Regions from separate parts of the Paenibacillus sp. 01T422 genome, predicted to be linked through region 1. Evidence: riboswitches for the same ligand, from Rfam matches in the RefSeq annotation. Region 1 holds a riboswitch; each other region holds the start of a gene.

The links. Region 1 has a riboswitch for cyclic di-AMP ahead of AC1DUA_RS30460 (hypothetical protein). Riboswitches for the same ligand answer to the same signal wherever they lie in the genome.
Region 2: linked by a shared signal. The riboswitch ahead of AC1DUA_RS00465 (hypothetical protein) and the one ahead of AC1DUA_RS30460 (hypothetical protein) in region 1 are both predicted to bind cyclic di-AMP.
Region 3: linked by a shared signal. The riboswitch ahead of AC1DUA_RS09705 (ubiquitin-like domain-containing protein) and the one ahead of AC1DUA_RS30460 (hypothetical protein) in region 1 are both predicted to bind cyclic di-AMP.
Region 4: linked by a shared signal. The riboswitch ahead of AC1DUA_RS15040 (C40 family peptidase) and the one ahead of AC1DUA_RS30460 (hypothetical protein) in region 1 are both predicted to bind cyclic di-AMP.

What each region holds. Positions count from the first base shown of each region.
Region 1 is NZ_JBFTQB010000749.1:6-4,651, reverse strand. It holds partial or broken gene AC1DUA_RS30475 (type 2 periplasmic-binding domain-containing protein) at 1-99, shown strand, start outside; gene AC1DUA_RS30470 (hypothetical protein) at 183-1,529, shown strand; gene AC1DUA_RS30465 (oligogalacturonate lyase family protein) at 1,563-2,690, shown strand; cyclic di-AMP (ydaO/yuaA leader) riboswitch at 2,753-2,889, shown strand; gene AC1DUA_RS30460 (hypothetical protein) at 2,976-3,362, shown strand; gene AC1DUA_RS30455 (alpha/beta fold hydrolase) at 3,418-4,290, opposite strand; partial or broken gene gudD (glucarate dehydratase) at 4,463-4,646, shown strand, end outside.
Region 2 is NZ_JBFTQB010000004.1:3,099-7,476, forward strand. It holds gene AC1DUA_RS00455 (APC family permease) at 1-756, shown strand, start outside; gene AC1DUA_RS00460 (hypothetical protein) at 1,193-1,714, opposite strand; cyclic di-AMP (ydaO/yuaA leader) riboswitch at 1,998-2,166, shown strand; gene AC1DUA_RS00465 (hypothetical protein) at 2,286-2,702, shown strand; gene AC1DUA_RS00470 (hypothetical protein) at 2,797-3,237, shown strand; gene AC1DUA_RS00475 (potassium-transporting ATPase subunit F) at 3,394-3,471, shown strand; gene kdpA (potassium-transporting ATPase subunit KdpA) at 3,519-4,378, shown strand, end outside.
Region 3 is NZ_JBFTQB010000125.1:2,690-7,335, forward strand. It holds gene rnmV (ribonuclease M5) at 1-355, opposite strand, end outside; gene AC1DUA_RS09705 (ubiquitin-like domain-containing protein) at 472-1,611, opposite strand; cyclic di-AMP (ydaO/yuaA leader) riboswitch at 1,902-2,096, opposite strand; gene AC1DUA_RS09710 (ABC transporter ATP-binding protein) at 2,379-3,122, shown strand; gene AC1DUA_RS09715 (ABC transporter permease) at 3,119-4,351, shown strand; gene AC1DUA_RS09720 (TatD family hydrolase) at 4,337-4,646, opposite strand, start outside.
Region 4 is NZ_JBFTQB010000234.1:107-3,023, forward strand. It holds gene AC1DUA_RS15030 (methyltransferase domain-containing protein) at 53-643, shown strand; gene sugE (quaternary ammonium compound efflux SMR transporter SugE) at 656-976, opposite strand; guanidine-I (ykkC/yxkD leader) riboswitch at 1,067-1,169, opposite strand; gene AC1DUA_RS15040 (C40 family peptidase) at 1,296-1,769, opposite strand; cyclic di-AMP (ydaO/yuaA leader) riboswitch at 1,773-1,911, opposite strand; gene AC1DUA_RS15045 (hypothetical protein) at 2,080-2,898, opposite strand.

The DNA.
Region 1 (4,646 bases):
GGGATAGAGCAGCTTCGCAAGGAATGGAAACGTCTTGGCGGCGATAACGTTGACAAGTTAGCGCAGGATTGGTATCAGAACAATGTGAAAGGGAAGTAAAATTTCATAGACGGCTAAGCAGCCTCCCGATTCGAACAGGAGTTGGGAGGCTATTTCATACGGATAAGGGAGTGTAATTCACTATGACAATTGATCCGAACAAGATGCTGCTTGAACAGCTTGCGAAATGGCATGAGGAATACACGCCTGAGCTGCGGATGGTTCGCAAGCCTTTTCATACGCCGGGATATCATAGCACGCTGAAAAATGTAGCGTTTACTCATCCCACCTTGGCAGCTTGTGTCTATGCGCTGGGATTGCTGGACAGTCGCCAGCCTCTTCATGTAGAAAAAGCGCAAGGAATACTTGAGCAAGTGATCAGCCTGCAGGATCAGAATCCCGACAATGCTACTTTCGGCATCTGGTCGTGGTTCTACGAGGAGCCGCTCGAAAGGATGGCACCGCCAGACTGGAACTGGGCGGATTTCTGTGGGAAGCGGCTGGTTCTGGCCGAGCAGAGGCATTCCGATATGCTGAGCCCGGGTCTGCGCGAGCAGATTCGGCATTCGCTTTATTGCGCGTGCGACGCCATTATCAAGCGTAATGTAGGTCCGAGCTATACGAACATTGCCATCATGGGCGCCTTCGTTACTTTGCTCACAGGTGAGGTCTATGGCGAAGCAAAATATTTGAATTACGGGCTGGAGAGGTTACGACTCTTTCGTGAGTACACGAAACAGTTGGGAACTTTCCAAGAGTATAACAGCCCGACGTATACGATTGTTGCGATACAGGAATTGTCCAGCATTTATACGGCGACCCAAGTTGCGGAAGCGAAAAAGCTTAGCACGGAGATGCTGGATGTCGCATGGGGGCTGGTTGCTGACCATTACCATGCCCCCAGCAAACAGTGGTCTGGCCCACACAGCCGTGCTTATCATACGATGATGACGCCAGACATTTTATCTTTCGTGCAGATCGCCAGTCACGGTGAGTTGAAATTCATGCCAGATGATCAGCTGAAGTACAATCTGGACTGGTACGGCAACGACATAAGGTGTCCTGCGAAGTACATACCGGCGTTCAAGCGAACAGAGACAGCGGAACTTGTACAGACGATTAGCAAAGACGAGGTTGGCGTTATCGTTAACCAAGCAACTACGTATATGGAAGGGCCCGTTAGTGTAGGAACTTTCAGCAAGGATGTGATGTGGAATCAGCGTCGCAATTTGCTAGCTTATGTGCGCAATGGCAACCATTCGACCTATATTCATTTGCGCCTGCTGAACGAAGGGTACGACTATTCTTCTGTGTTTGCATGGCGCTTGGGCGTACAGGAAGATGAGCTCGATGCTGCGGCTTCAGTCTTACAAGTGGGAGCGAGTGCAGAGGTTCATGCGGAATTCCGTGCTCCTGATCGCTCGGCGCTTCAGTTGACGTTACCGTTCAAGCCTGATGAGAAGATGAAGATGCTGAGACCTCGGCTCTAACAATGCTGACTAATAAGAATGGAGTGATCATAGATGGCTAAAGGATCTACGATTCGTAATGAGTTCCATCCCTTCAACGATACTTATACAGGTCGTGCTATAACCCGATTGACCGCGCCAGAGCAGGTGAATCATCATCCTTATTTTTATTATAAAATGATCACGAACGACAACTGCTCTCTCATTTACGCTAGTGAACGTGAGGGAACTCGTCAGCTTTATCGCATGGATCTAACTGATGGATCTGCGGTGCAATTAACGGAAGGACCGGATATCCACGATTTCAGTTGCAGTCTGACGAGTGATGATAACTATTTGATCTATTGCAGGGATCAACGGATCATGCGATTGGATATGGCCACGCTTGAGGAAGAGGTCCTATACACGTCACCTGCAGGATGGAAATCGAATGCGAATCCTGGTCTTAGCTCAGACGACAAGTATCTCGCCTTGGTCGAAATAAATGAAAAGGATGTCGTACCAAGTAAAGGGGACTGGTCCAACTTCGAGCCTCAATGGGCAGCGCAACCGCACTGCCGAATCGTCTACCTCGATATTGAGCAGCGGACAAGTCACATCGCGCACGAGGAGCTAAACTGCTGGCTTGGGCATCCGCAAATTCGTCCGCATGATCCATCGACCATTTTATTTTGTCATGAAGGTCCTGGGCATCTGATCGATGCCAGACTCTGGCTCGTCCAAAAGGACGGGACGCGGCTGCGCTGCGCCAAGGAACAAACGCATGATGAACTCATCACGCATGAATATTGGCTTGCCGACGGCTCTAGATTTGCCTATGTGTACCGGCATAAGGATGATCTCTATCACGAAAGTATCCGGTTCATGGACTCGGAGACGCTGGAAGAAGAGATCTGGATGAACAGCTCCAAGTATTGCCATTTTATTTCCAATGCCAACCATACGCAGATCGTAGGGGACGGACAATTGCCCGAGCAGCATTTCATTTATTTAGTGGATGTAGCATTGAGGCAAGAAGAGCGGCTGTGCTCCCATGGTACTAGCTGGAAGTCATACGGCAACACACAGGACGCCCACYCGCATCCGACTTTCTCGCCTGATGGCTCGTTTGTTATCTTTACCTCGGATATGGAGGGAGTTCCCAGTATTTATAAAGTGGATTTGGTTACAAGGAATGCATGACTAATGACATAGCATATATAAGAAAATATTACTATTGCTTCTCCTTAAGCATTGGAGTAAATTGATAAAATACGCTTAATTCTTTAGATTAAAGAAGCGGGGGAACCAAGTTTCCTGGGGTGAGTACACATCTATCGTGTTAGGGTTAACTTTCAACCCGAATCCGTCAGCTAACTTCGTCAGCGTAGAAAGAGAAGGATAGAAATATTAATTGGAACCATGCTACTTGAGGTTCTATTCCCTCGCTTCCTTTTTCTCTTCTAGAGAAAATAGGAGGAACTAGACATGCTGCTAAGGAAAGTAACCAATGAGCTGAAGAATCTTTTTCCATGGAAGAGATCTAACAATTCTGCACAACGTCATCATGAGATTCTTCACTTAAAACAGCGTTTGGAAAAATTCGACATTCAATTTCCGAACTTGGCTTACCGACCATCAGACGTAGAAACACAGACTTTAATGGAAATAAGCAAAACGGTCGCTCAGAGCAATGAGCTGCTCGATCAACTAAGCTCAGAAAAGGAATTAGCGGTTGAACAATCGCTAGCCAATCGCGTCGGAACCTCTCCCCAAATTTTGGAGGATCATCACAACTTTATCGTCACCATGGCACATATCCTTAGTGGTCCGTATCCTTGCCTTAGAGAGTACATTAACAGCAATACGATTTAACTATCTCCAATAATAGTGAAGGAGCTTGCCTTGCGGCAGCTCCTTTTTCGTATTTTTAAGTAGTAGAACCCCAAGCATATACACGACCAAAGAAGCGTTTGATAAGTTCAGCAACTTGCTGGCTTTGTTCCTCCAGAACAAAATGCCCTCCGCACAAAAAATGAGTTTCCACACAATTTGATAGTTCTCCGAAGGCAAGAGCTCCTTCCAACGTAAAGATAAAATCATTTTTGCCCCAGGTTATCAGGATAGGAGGTTGATAAGTTCGTAAGTATTGCTGCCAAACAGGGTATTGTGCCACATTGGTCCGATAATCGTAGCCTAATTCCAATTGAATTTGGCTATTACCCGGTCGATCCAAAAATAATTGGTCCATTAAATAACCATCGGGGCTAATCAGATAAGGCTGGCACACGCCAGTTACATATTGCATTTGCGTAAATTCAAAGGTTACTAGCTTGGCAAAAGCTGCTTCGGTTGCAGGATTTCGATCCACCCAAAGTGCTTTGAAAAGATCGAACGGTTTCCCTAATCCGTTGGCACTAACTACGGCATTCTGAATAACGAACCCGAGAATGCGATGCGGATTGCGAACAGCCAGTCTGAAGCCGATTGGTCCCCCATAATCATGGGTGTACAAAATATATTGAGAAATACAGAGAGAATCAATAAGCTTTTCAATCATAATCGATAGATTCTCAAAGGTGTATGAATAGTCTTCTATGGAAGGCATACTGCTATTTCCAAATCCTAGATAATCAGGCGCAATGATATGAAATCGGTCTGCCAGATGAGGAATCAAATCCCTGAACATATGGGATGAGCTTGGAAAACCATGAAGAAGGATGATGGTTGGATGATCCGGACTTCCGGCTTCGCGGAAAAATAGCTCCCAACCATCGATCTTCATTTTTTTATAATAAACCATGATTTCAACTTCCTCTCCAGCGAGTTCATACTAATCCCTAACAAAAATATGTGAATATGACGTATTTAAGTACTTAGGAGCTAGAGGACGTGGTACAATTTAGCCTAGGTAGCTAATTCTTTTTCACCATCATTTAACCGGTATTCATCCAATTGAAAGGGAGAGACCAGACATGAAACAAGAACTACTTAATGAGCAATCGAGAAACCAAACTTCCAGTACTCCAATCATTACCGAACTAAAAGTAATTCCAGTTGCAGGGCACGATAGCATGCTATTCAATCTTAGCGGGGCTCATGCTCCATTCTTCACACGTAACATCGTGATTCTCAAAGATAATGCAGGTCATACAGGCG
Region 2 (4,378 bases), on a different contig from region 1:
TCAATCATCTTGATTATCGCTTTCAAAGGCAGGACGGAACATCTCATTCCGCTGTATGCCGTTGGTGTATTTATCCCCTTTACGCTCGCGCAAACCGGGATGCTGGTGAAGTGGGTACGCGAAAAGCCCAAGGGCTGGATCGTTAAACTAACGATCAATTTGATTGGCGCGTTGATTAGCTTTACCGTAATGCTGATCTTTTTTATCACCAAGCTGGGGCAGGTATGGCCTGTGTTTATCTTCCTCCCCTTGATTGTTTATACGTTCCATAAAATCAAAAAGCACTATGAGGCTGTCGGTGAGCAGCTCCGAATCACGACATGTGAGCCTTCCGTCGAGATCAAAGGCAATGTGATGATCATACCTGTCGCGGGAATTACACATGTCGTGGAAAATTCGATGAATTACGCCAAATCGCTGGCGCCGGACCAGATCATTGCTGTGTATGTGGCCTTTGATCGGGAAGCCGAGAAGCAGTTCCAAGAGAAATGGGAGTGTTGGCAGCCGGATGTGCGGTTAGTCACGCTGCATTCTCACTACCGAAGCATCATTCAACCGTTGACGAAATTCATCGATACCGTGGAACATAAGGCGAATGAGTCGAACTTCCGGGTAACGGTCTTAATTCCGCAGTTTATTCCCAAACGGAACTGGCAGCACATTCTCCATAATCAGTCGAGCTTGCTGATCCGCGCGTTTCTGCTATATAGGCGGGATCTCATCGTGACGACGGTGCCGTATCATTTGAAGAAGTAGATGTTATTAAAGTACAGGAATCGGCGGTAATGCGCTATTTCTGTGCTTTTTTAACATATAAGAATGAGTTTAGGGGCTACCACGGGTCATCCCGTGGTGCCATGGGATGCTTCGTTGCACTTTGTGCAATAGGAGAGCGGTCTTTTGGTTGCAATCGCAGCCCTCGTTGCACAAAGTACACTCATTTTGGCGCTGTTGCCCGAAGAGAGCGGTTTATAGCCCGTTATGTTGTACTAAGTACAATATAGGGGAGTGCGGAGGGCTAAATGCGGTTATAATATTGCACAAAGTACAACATAGGGATTGCAATCGAGATATCGGCAAGTGGAGATGGAGCTCGTTCGTCGTTGACGGAGGATGAGGTAGAGGTAGAGGTAGAGGTAGACATCGTCCATGAGGACGGTGTCTTTTTAATTTCTGGGATGGTGCGGTTGCCCTACATCGTAGGGCTCCCTGTTTTGATTGTTTTCCCAAAGTGGTGCTCTCTCTGCACCCGTCGGATGAACGCTTGTAGTTCCTGCTTAGTTTCACATACGGCTGCATGCTCCAACCAAAGGAAAAACCTTTTTTTACATATGGCAGAAGCATGCAGCGGAAAGGTCTCTCTTGATTTAATAACATAGAGTCCAGAGGGAACATTCTTCCAAGGCGCCGTGAAATTCATGCGGATAGATAACCTTGATCGTTTCTCCCAATCTTGCTCCTTTTGTTTATTACGTATAGACCTATACATGTTCATGATCACGTAATGCTCGGAGATTTCAGTCCATTTGGCATAACCAGCTTGCTGCGCTTTTTGAATAATTTCTGTCTTCTCCTTACAGAACCAGTACCCGGCAATAACAGGGAAGCGGTTAGCCTCTTCTAGCCATAAGACACCGAACCACTCGTAAGTTAAGCGGATCGGATTTAACGCATCGGGGATTAACCCTAAATAATAACGGGGAGCGGTAGCCATCGTCATTTCTCCTTTGCACGTAAGACCTGTCAGAAATAATGTGTGTGTTCTGCTCTTCAATTGTAAGGGTGGGAGTAATAAAAATGGGGTAAATAAAAGGGGGGTAACCTATAAAAAAACGATAAAAATGGCGTAAATGGAAGAAAAGCGAAGCTTGGATAGCGATAATGCATGCTTTGATTAATTGGAAGCGCACCCATTAGTCATTATGCCATTAAAGAGGTCGCGGTACGTTTTACAGGCTGAGCTCCAGGGCGTAAGATTCAGAGCATCAACTTCACACAAGTTGATAACGCTGAGTCCCCGCAAGGGGAACGGGGGAACCAATAGAGGACGACAGTGGATCAACGTCTTCGTGGGGTGAATCCAAGGCAAGCTCCAGCTTGCCAAGGTAGGGCGCTTCCAAGCCCGAATCCGACAGCTAACCTCGTAGGCGAATTGGGAGAGAGCCAACGTTCTATCGTGCTAATCACAGCTCGTATCTACAAGCTGCCATGAAGCCCGAGAGCAGAGAGTCTCTGCTCACAGGCTTCTTTTTGTTGTCCAAAAAATGAGGAGAGTGAATCTAGTAATGGTTCCCGAATGCAAGATTACCCGAATTGAATGCTACCGCTTTGATGATGAGTTATCCGACAAATTGCTGCCTGGGCATGGCCGCGACTGCCATTGTGGTATCCTTTCCATCTCAACAAGTCTGGGGACATGTGGGTTAGGGGATTATGCAATTCCTTGCGGCAACCTGAAGGGGGATCTCGTTCAATGGGCTGTTGTCTTTCAGAAGCTCAAAGGGCTTTCCCTTGAGGACGGTTTGGAATATGTCCTTCAGAAGAAAGAGGCATGGGGGGAAACAAGGACTCATGTCATGGAGTCGGCATTAACGGACTTGTCTGATAAGCTTCAACATCGATCAATAGGCAAAAAAGAGCTGGATGTTCTATCGAATAGGTCCTATATCTTTGACCATTCAGAGGCTTATGTCTCTTTCTAAGCAGGCATTTTTATGCTTTTTTTATATGCACGCTATAGATTCTTTACCTCATTTTTATACAGTTCGGCGTTACAATGAGTCAGGAAAGGAAGCGATGAACGTCATGCAAAGCGATTTGCTGCTGATAGCTGCGCCGACCAAGGCTGGCGAGGACTTTATGAAGCAAATAAAGTTGAGTGGCTTCCCTTATATTGCATTAACCAACAATAAGATGGAAAAACTCAAGCTAGAAGGGCAGGGAATGAATAAAATCATCCAAGTGGATACATCGGTACCGGGTAAATCTACCCCTATCATTCCCGATTATCCGATCGGAAGCATTATTTTGTTCGAAGAGAGCTTGACGTTATGCTGCCGCTATATTCAAATATGCCGCAGTTGGACTTCAGGGCCTATCTATGTGATAACCCAAAGCGTAAATCCCAGATTGATTTACAAAGTGTTAGGCGCTGACTATGTTATTTATTCTAAAAACGGTGATGTGAAATTTCTATTATCATCTCTATTACAAACAAATAAATTAGGTTCTGTCTGATTTGAAGGAGGTGCGTTATGTACAACGATGTGACGATGATTTTATTAATGGCATTAACTTTCCTCGGGTTCTGGGGATTTATGAAATTTTGTGAAAAAGCGTAAGCTGATGCTTTCGATGCAAGTTTTTGAATGAAAACTTATAGGAGGCAACCAAATGATTGTAATTGGACTAATTGCGCTAGCTATCATGGTGTATCTCGGTTTTGTTTTAGTAAAGCCCGAGAAATTTTAATGGATAGATTAGAACTTATGTAAGCAGGGGGAGAACCTACTATGGGTATGGGATTGTTGCAAGTAGTCATCACGCTGGTGATTATCATGCTTTTGGTGAAGCCAGTGGGTAGTTACTTGGTGAAAGTATTTGGTTATGAAAAGAGTGGCCTGGATCGTGTGTTTGGTCCCTTCGAGCGAGTGTCCTATCGCTTAATGGGTGTTAAAGAAGAAGAAGCGATGGGGTGGAAGAAGTACTTAGGAGCTGTATTAATTGTCAACTTTGTCATGATGATCCTGATGTACGCTGTGTTTCGGCTTCAAAAGTATCTACCGCTTAATCCCGATGGGATCGGTAACGTATCTCCCACAATCGCTTTTAATACAGCTATTTCCTTTATTACGAATACGAACTGGCAAGCTTATAGTGGTGAAAACACACTATCCTACTTCTCTCAGATGGTAGCCATTACGTTCCCGATGTTTACGTCGGCGGCAACCGGGTTCGCAGTAGCTGTGGCTTTCATCCGTGGATTAGTTGGCCGTCAAGATAATCTCGGAAACTTCTACGTGGATATGACTAGAGCGATTACTCGCGTATTTCTGCCGCTTAGCTTCATTGTCGCTTTAATTTTAGTCTTTCAAGGTGTTCCGCAAACCCTGCTGGGAGCAGTTCAAGCGACAACGATTGAAGGGGCTGAACAAACGATTACTCGCGGTTTAGTTGCTTCTTTGGAATCGATTAAGCATATCGGCACCAATGGCGGCGGATGGTTCGGCACGAATGCGGCACATCCCTTTGAAAATCCAACGCCGATAACCAACATGATCCATATTATTTGTATGATGCTGCTGCCTACATCGCTAGTGTATGCATTCGGATTAATGATTAAAAACAAAAAGCAAGGCTGGACAGTTTTCGCTGCTAT
Region 3 (4,646 bases), on a different contig from region 1:
TAAGCTGTGACACAGCCCCGTCGTACTCTGTCCGAAGGTTCTGGAGCGCCTCCCGGACAATCTCCGGCGCGGCATTCTCCACACCAATGTCGCCTTTATACTCGGCCTGCGCCTGCGTGATAAAGGCATGTTTGCAGCCTGGTACCTTGGCTGCCACAATCTTCCGTATCCGCTCACCTGCGTGATCCGGATCCGTGAATATAATGACGCCCCTGCGCTGTTGCGCGAGGGCTATGCGCTTCAATACGGCTTGCCCGATGGCAGAGCCGCCTGTCTCTATCGTATCCGCCTCGACGGCTCGGCGAATAGCTGCCGTATCGTCCTTGCCTTCAACGACAATGACTTCTTTAATCATAATCGGTTCCCTTCCCAGTACGCAGAAAAAGAAGAGGGGTTCCCTCTTCTTTCGCCCAGGCTGCTTGCCTGGCAACGTATATTGACATTGTTCCCGCTGAAACAGACGTTTACACGTTAATTTTCAGACGGCTTTTTCGGTCCTACGACATAGACCGTGTACCCTTGTTTCGTTCCGAATTTATTGGCGTAGCCATGATCTTCGAAATAGACGTCGATCATTTGACCTTTCACACCACTACCGATATCTTCAGCACGACGGAAGCCGACGCCCTCAATGTAAACCCACCATCCTAGTGGGATAACTTTCGGATCAACCGCAATCGTTCTGCCCTCAGTAACCGTAGTTCCTGTATACGTCTTACCATACCCAGGAGTACCTTCGGATTTGCCTGTTGAATCGGCTCCCGCTGAGTAAGCCGTGAGCTTCACATTCTTCAGAATTTGTTTATACCCGAATGTTACACCATTCTTAGAAACCTCATCCACGCTAGGGGATGATGCCGAAAGAACAACAACGGGATTCTTCGTGCCAATTGACACTACTTTTTTAACACTTTGTTCCTGTACTTCTTGACCTACAACAGCTTCTGCGACTAACACGCCATCTTCGTAAGTCTTTTCTTTCTTTTTCAGAAGTACGCCCTCTTTACCTTCTTGAACGACCTGCTCTTTACCCTTAAGCAGCGATGCATCACTTTTCTTCTCCGTGTCGAATGCGATCGGCTCTGTTACTTCTTCCGTCTCTTTTTTTACACGGACGATTTTGATTTCATCGCCTGTGCCTAAAGAGGATGTCGGTTCGGGAGTCAGCTTATCGTGCTCCCCAAGTGCAATATGTAAACGTTGCAATGCACTTTCAACCGTTCTTGCAGTTGTGTAAACAGTGGTGGTCTTTCCATCAGCAGTCAATTGAATTGGAGAAGCGTGTTCGATGACGAATTTGTCCCCGCCCTTGATAGTAGCTGTAGGGTCTGCAGATATTTCATCGTGTTCACCAATCGTTATGGCTTGTTCATCCAGTAGGCGTTGCAGGACCCATTGCTTCGTATGCACAACGGTTTCTTGTCCATTCACAACCACGGATACGCTCTTGGTAGCCGTACCGTACAACAACACCAAAAACATGAAAGTCATTGCGATTGAGATTATAGCCAGGCTTAAAATCAAACGCAAGTTTTCATGCTTCCATCGCAATGCGAAGGACATGCTGGATGATCGTTTTACATGGGTCTCGCTAAAAGAGATACTGCCCACTTCTTCGGTCCTCCTTCAAAGCCTCGCCGCCAGGTTACAGCATGATTAAATTTGACGCGACTAAGGTTTTTAATTTAACTTAACGTGTCGTCCATCAGCAGCTGCTTAGAAACGGCTGCATTCTGGTCGTCCCACCCCGCTTTGCTATTCATCATCCTATGAATTCCGGGCTATGATTAATCGTCCGAAACAGTTAAAAGTCCTTATGGGGACAAAAAGCCAGCAAGAAGAGGACTCTTCTCGCTGGCTTAGTTTGCATAGTAAAAATACACAAATAGCACGAACGACAATCGTTACCTCTCTTACGCTTACGAGGTTAGCTGACGGATTCGGACGTGAGAGTCGCCCTACTCAGACGTAAACTTCCGTTAAACGTCCAAGATTCACCCCTGTTACTCACTCTGTTTACTTCCTCAGCGATGCCGCTTTATAAAGTTAACAGTGGTTCCCCCGTTCCCATAATTGGAACTCAGCGAATGGAAAAATGGCAAATTGGTTATTAAGTTATTATGAAAAGTATATTACGCTGTTAATCTCTGCCTGTAAAGGGATTGACACCTACTAAAAAGGGCTAAATCAATTAAAAATAGCTTATTTTCGAAATAAAACCACTTTTTATCTACATTTATCTCACTATAACGTACGTATACTAAGTTTCTTCGTGTTTTCGCTCTTAAACTAGGCTTCTAAACTAAATTTGTTTATAATTATCAGGTATGAAACCGATGTATAAATTCCAATAAATAGATATTTAGGGAGGCACTGAGATGGGGCTCATATTACAAGTCGACTCTTTATTCGGGGGATATTTACCAAATAAACCCGTTCTTCACGACCTCACATTTTCAATCCGTCAGGGTGAAATGATGGGATTGATCGGACTGAATGGCGCAGGAAAAAGTACGACCATCAAGAACATCCTTGGACTGCTTCAACCACAAAGGGGTTCAGTCAAAATTAACGGTTTGACACTAGCCGAAGATCCGCTGCCTTACCGTGCCACTTATGCTTATGTACCCGAAAGTCCAGAGCTATATGAAGAGCTTACCATTCGCGAACATCTGGAATTAACCGCCATGGCCTACGGCTTAACGAAAGATGACTATCTTGCACGTTCACAAGCGCTTCTCGAGCAGTTCCACATGCAGGACAAGCTCAATTCCTTCGCAAGCCATCTATCCAAAGGGATGAAGCAAAAGGTCATGATTATGAACGCGTTCTTAATCGAACCTTCCCTCTATATCATTGATGAGCCTTTTCTCGGACTCGATCCGTTAGCCATCCGCTCATTGCTCGAATTAATGGTCAAAATGAAACGGCGTGGCGCGTCATTCCTCATATCCTCGCATATTTTGTCTACCATTGAAAAATATTGCGATAACTATGTCGTTCTGCACAAAGGACATATGGTTGCCCAAGGCGATTTAGTCGAATTACGTCACCAAACGGGGCTCCAGCAAGCGTCATTGGACGACATCTTTTATAAGCTTGTAAAAGGAGAACTGGTATGAAAGCAATGGACATGGATACCCGTGCCCTATGGCAGAAGAGATTTGAACATTATATGAAGGAATCCATGGGCTACTTGCAGTATGCAGCGCGCAGTAATTTTTTTGGCTTCCTGTTATTTCTTGTCATCCTTTCTTCCTATTATTATGCAAAAATACTACAGCGCCTTCCGACAGATTATCCTTATCTGTGGATCGTCCTTTTGCTGCTCGTTCCTTTGTTATCCTCAAGCCCGATTCGTACATTAGCGAGAAGCGCGGACCGTATGTTTTTACTGCGCATTGAACATCAGATGGGTCCTTACTTCCGTGGCGGATTCAAGTACAGCTTGGTGCTGCAAGCATTTTGGACATTTCTGGCATGGGTTGTATTATGGCCCTTGTATCATCATTGCCTCGGTCATGACGAACAGCATTTCTTATGGATGCTCGCCTTGCTTCTATTAATGAAGGTAGGCCATTTATTGGCTAGCTGGCAAGAGAGCCGATTCACACATGAACGTGCGAGAAGGGTTTCCGTTAGCTTCCGCTGGATAGCAACAGCCGTGCTGATTTCTCTGCAATTTCTGACCAGCGTTCTCTGGGCAAGCGGGGCTGCTCTTGTACTTACATTGGCTTGGTTAACAGCCACGCATTACGTATCCAAGTACTACATCGGTTGGGACTATCTCATTGCGAAGGAAAGGCAGCAGCAGGCACGGCTCTATTCCTTTTTCAACTGGTTCGTGGATGTTCCACAATTGGGAACGCGAATAACCCGCCGAAGCTGGATCAGCGGGGTCACAAGATTTATTCCTTTTAAACAAGATGCCACCTATCTGTACATATATATGAAAACATTTCTACGTACGGAGTTATTCGCGATTGTCATGCGTATATCTTTGCTGGGCACATTAGCCATCGCAGTTTCAAGCAGCAGCACAGCGCGACTTCTCATCTTCTTTATCGCTATAGTTATTTCCATGGTTCAACTCACGCCACTTGAGCGTTCACACCGCTATACCTTCTGGCTTGAAATGTACCCACTTAACCGTCAGTTGAAAGCCGGCTCCTTAGCCTTCATCATTTGGTCAGCCTTGCTGCTAGAATTATGTATGCTTTCGATTCCGTTATTGATTCGCTCTTCACCTATCTACCTTGTTGTGCCGCTCATCGGTTTCCTCTTTATCTCGCTCACTTGTGGCGTCTTGCTTCGTCGAAAATTTGCAAAGAACGCTTTACTTGAGACCTAACAAGGCGATGGCGTTGTTTGTCGTTATTTCTGCAAGCTCTTCTAGACTCAAGCCCTTAATTTCCGCGGCCGTTTCGGCTACCAACCGAACATAAGCCGATTCGTTGCGCTTGCCGCGGTAAGGGTGTGGGGTCAGGTATGGAGCATCCGTCTCAATTAACAAACGGTCCAAAGGAACTTGCGCCAGCACTTCCTTGGGCTGCCTTGCATTTTTGAAAGTCACAGGCCCCCCGAAGGAAATATGGAAATTCATATCCAGACACTGCTTTGCCGTCTCCCAGCTCCCCGAGAAACAA
Region 4 (2,917 bases), on a different contig from region 1:
ATGACATATAATATGTGTTAAAATAATAAAAATGCAAAGGGGGAATCTCCGAATGGACGACAAGAACGATAAAACCAAGAGGCTTTCCGTCTACTTACCTGAGAAAGTGAAAGCAGATTTGGAGCGCATGGCGGAGGAAACAGGCTTGTCTATGACGCAGCTTATTGTGATGGCGACGCATGGCCTACTCGCGAATTATGATTCGCATGGCGGAGCTATTTTTGCCGACTTATTGGCAGCTAAACAACGGATCGTTCCCGAGGTGAAGGATCGGCAGCGGCTTTTGCGTGAAGAGAAAGAGGGCATGCAGGATTACTACGGCGCGCGAGCGGCTGAATATGAACGGATTTATGCTCGTGAGGATGCGGAGTATCAGCAAGAACTTGCGATGCTGGCGGATATCGTGAAGAGGCAGGTGACTGGGAGCCGCGTTCTGGAGGTGGCTTGCGGTACTGGATATTGGACACAGTTCATGGCGGCAACGGCCAAACACATCGTTGGTGTGGACGTTCGACCAGAGGTGCTGCAAATTGCGGAATCCAAGAGATCTTTAAACCGCTGGCGGAGAATCTGCGGATATTTGTCGGCAGTTCCTTCTGGTATGTCAGCTACATGGTGGCTTAGGAATCATCGGCCGGAGTGAGTGGGCGTAAGCTTAGTGCCCGGATGTGAACTTAAGGCCGAGAACGCCGACCAGAATAAGGATCATGAATAGAATACGCAGTAAACTAATAGGCTCATTCAGAAATAGGGTGCCGATAATAATTGCACCTACAGCGCCAATTCCCGTCCAAGCCGCGTAGGCTGTGCCGATAGGAAGAGTTTTCGTAGCTGCTGCGAGAAAATAAAAGCTGATAATCATGCCGACAATGGTGATGCTGGATGGAACCAGTCGTGTGAAACCATTGGAGAACTTCAATGAGATCGCCCATACGACTTCAAAAACACCTGCAATGACTAGATATAACCATGCCATCTGTGAATCACTCCTTCAAAAGTATGCTAAGATGCCCATTAGATCGCGGCAAAAAGAAAAAGCCTGGAAGCAATATCGCTAATGCGATAAGACTCCCGGGCTTTTTCCCCTCCGTGATCACAGCGTATCCGCTGCGTGTTTTCTCTCGGACCAGACCGGCGCTGCAGCGCCGCGGAACCCTAGAAACATGATGCCGTAATTATAGGACGGCTAACATGCTATGTCAAGTTGCATCATTTCAAAAAAAGAATAAAAGCCCTGAAAAGCGGCTCATTCGAGCTAACGCTTGTCTGGGCTTTATTCATGTTGAACAAGAAAATTACTTGGATTCAGCAGTTAGTTGATTGTAGATATCATCCCACAGAACACGTCTAGCGGATACATACCTTTTCGCATAATAGGATTCGCTTAGCTTGTTTTTCACGATACCTTCATTGGATGCAGAGTGAATGAATTCACCATTTCCAAGGTAGATACCAACGTGAGAAATGCCTTTGCCCCCTGTGTCGAAGAACACAAGATCACCTTTACGAAGATCACTTTTGTCGATCCAGTAGCCCTCTTTATTTTGAGCTGCTGAACTATGAGGAAGGTCAATGCCGAATTTATTGAACACGTACGATGTGAAACCAGAGCAATCAAAGCCTCTTGTTGTCGTTCCCGCATCGCGGTACGGTGTTCCAATCAATTCGTCAACCGTTGAGTCCAATGTGGATTCTGACGCAGACACACTCCCTAAAGCTACACTCAAAAACAAAACAAGACTAAAAAGAAGAGCAACAACCTTTTTCAACTGCTTGTCTCCTTCCGGTGCCTACGAGGTTAGCTGGAGGGTTCGGTTGAAGGTTCCCTATGATCCCTGTCTTGCAAGATCAATTCACCCGGTGTGGTTCCCCCGTTTCCCCAAGAAATGAGGAATTCGGCATGAAATATTTGGTTTTTTAATGCTAGTCTCTTTAATTCGTCATAAACATCGAAATTCCTCCTTTTTCGTGCAATTTGGTCTGAAAAAATGTGTAAAGGTTCGCTTTACAGACAAAAAAATCCCCTTTTGCAAGGGGATTGAACAAATCTAAACCAATTATGGTTTTATTTATTTTGTTTTAACGACTCATTTTGGCGGAAAGAAGCTGAAATTGCGAGGTAATGGACCACATTTGCATGAAAATATGGAAGAGCGGGAAAAGCTGATAAATGATTAGCGCTACCAGTCCTGCCCAGATATAGGTCGATGTGACCGTAATCCCTGCCAAAAGTCCTGAACTAATTAAAAGGATCAGGGAAAGGCCGATAATCGGCAGCGAATACCGGATGAACGTGATGACTGTGGATACAATGCCGAGATGCGCCGCAATCGCGAACTGGACGTACATAAAAAGTAGATGCAGCAGAAAGCCATAAACCAGCATCCCCATTAGCCAAGGCAGTAAGTCGAGGGAGGCCTGCTCATAAGATGAGCTGTGAGCAAGCACCTTCTGCGCTTTGGGCAGCACCCAGATGAGAGGCAGCAGAGACATGGCGATTCGGATTATATACGCGGCGAAGAAGGGAAGTGTGAGTTCCTTGATGCCGCGGACGAAGCGATAGCCGGCATTTTGATCCGAATGCGTGAGCGAATAGTAGACGCCGCTGTTCAGCATCGGGGTAAGCAGCATGCGAGCTAGGAGCAGGATAGCCAGCCACCACAAGTAGGAATGGCTAAGATCCGTTTTGAATAGCTGGAACTGACTTTCGGCGAGAAAAAGCTGGAGCGCTTCTTTCGGCTGATCGCCGCCGGGAAAGCGATGCATGAGGGGGACAAGGACCCCTTGTACAAGCTTATACAGCAGCATCCCCCAGCACATCTGGTAGATGAATAAGACAATCGTGGCGAAGGGTTGCTGCAGAGCCGCCCTGAGGCCGGATTTGAGATAAGTTGTCACAGGTGTCCCTCCTAAGCGT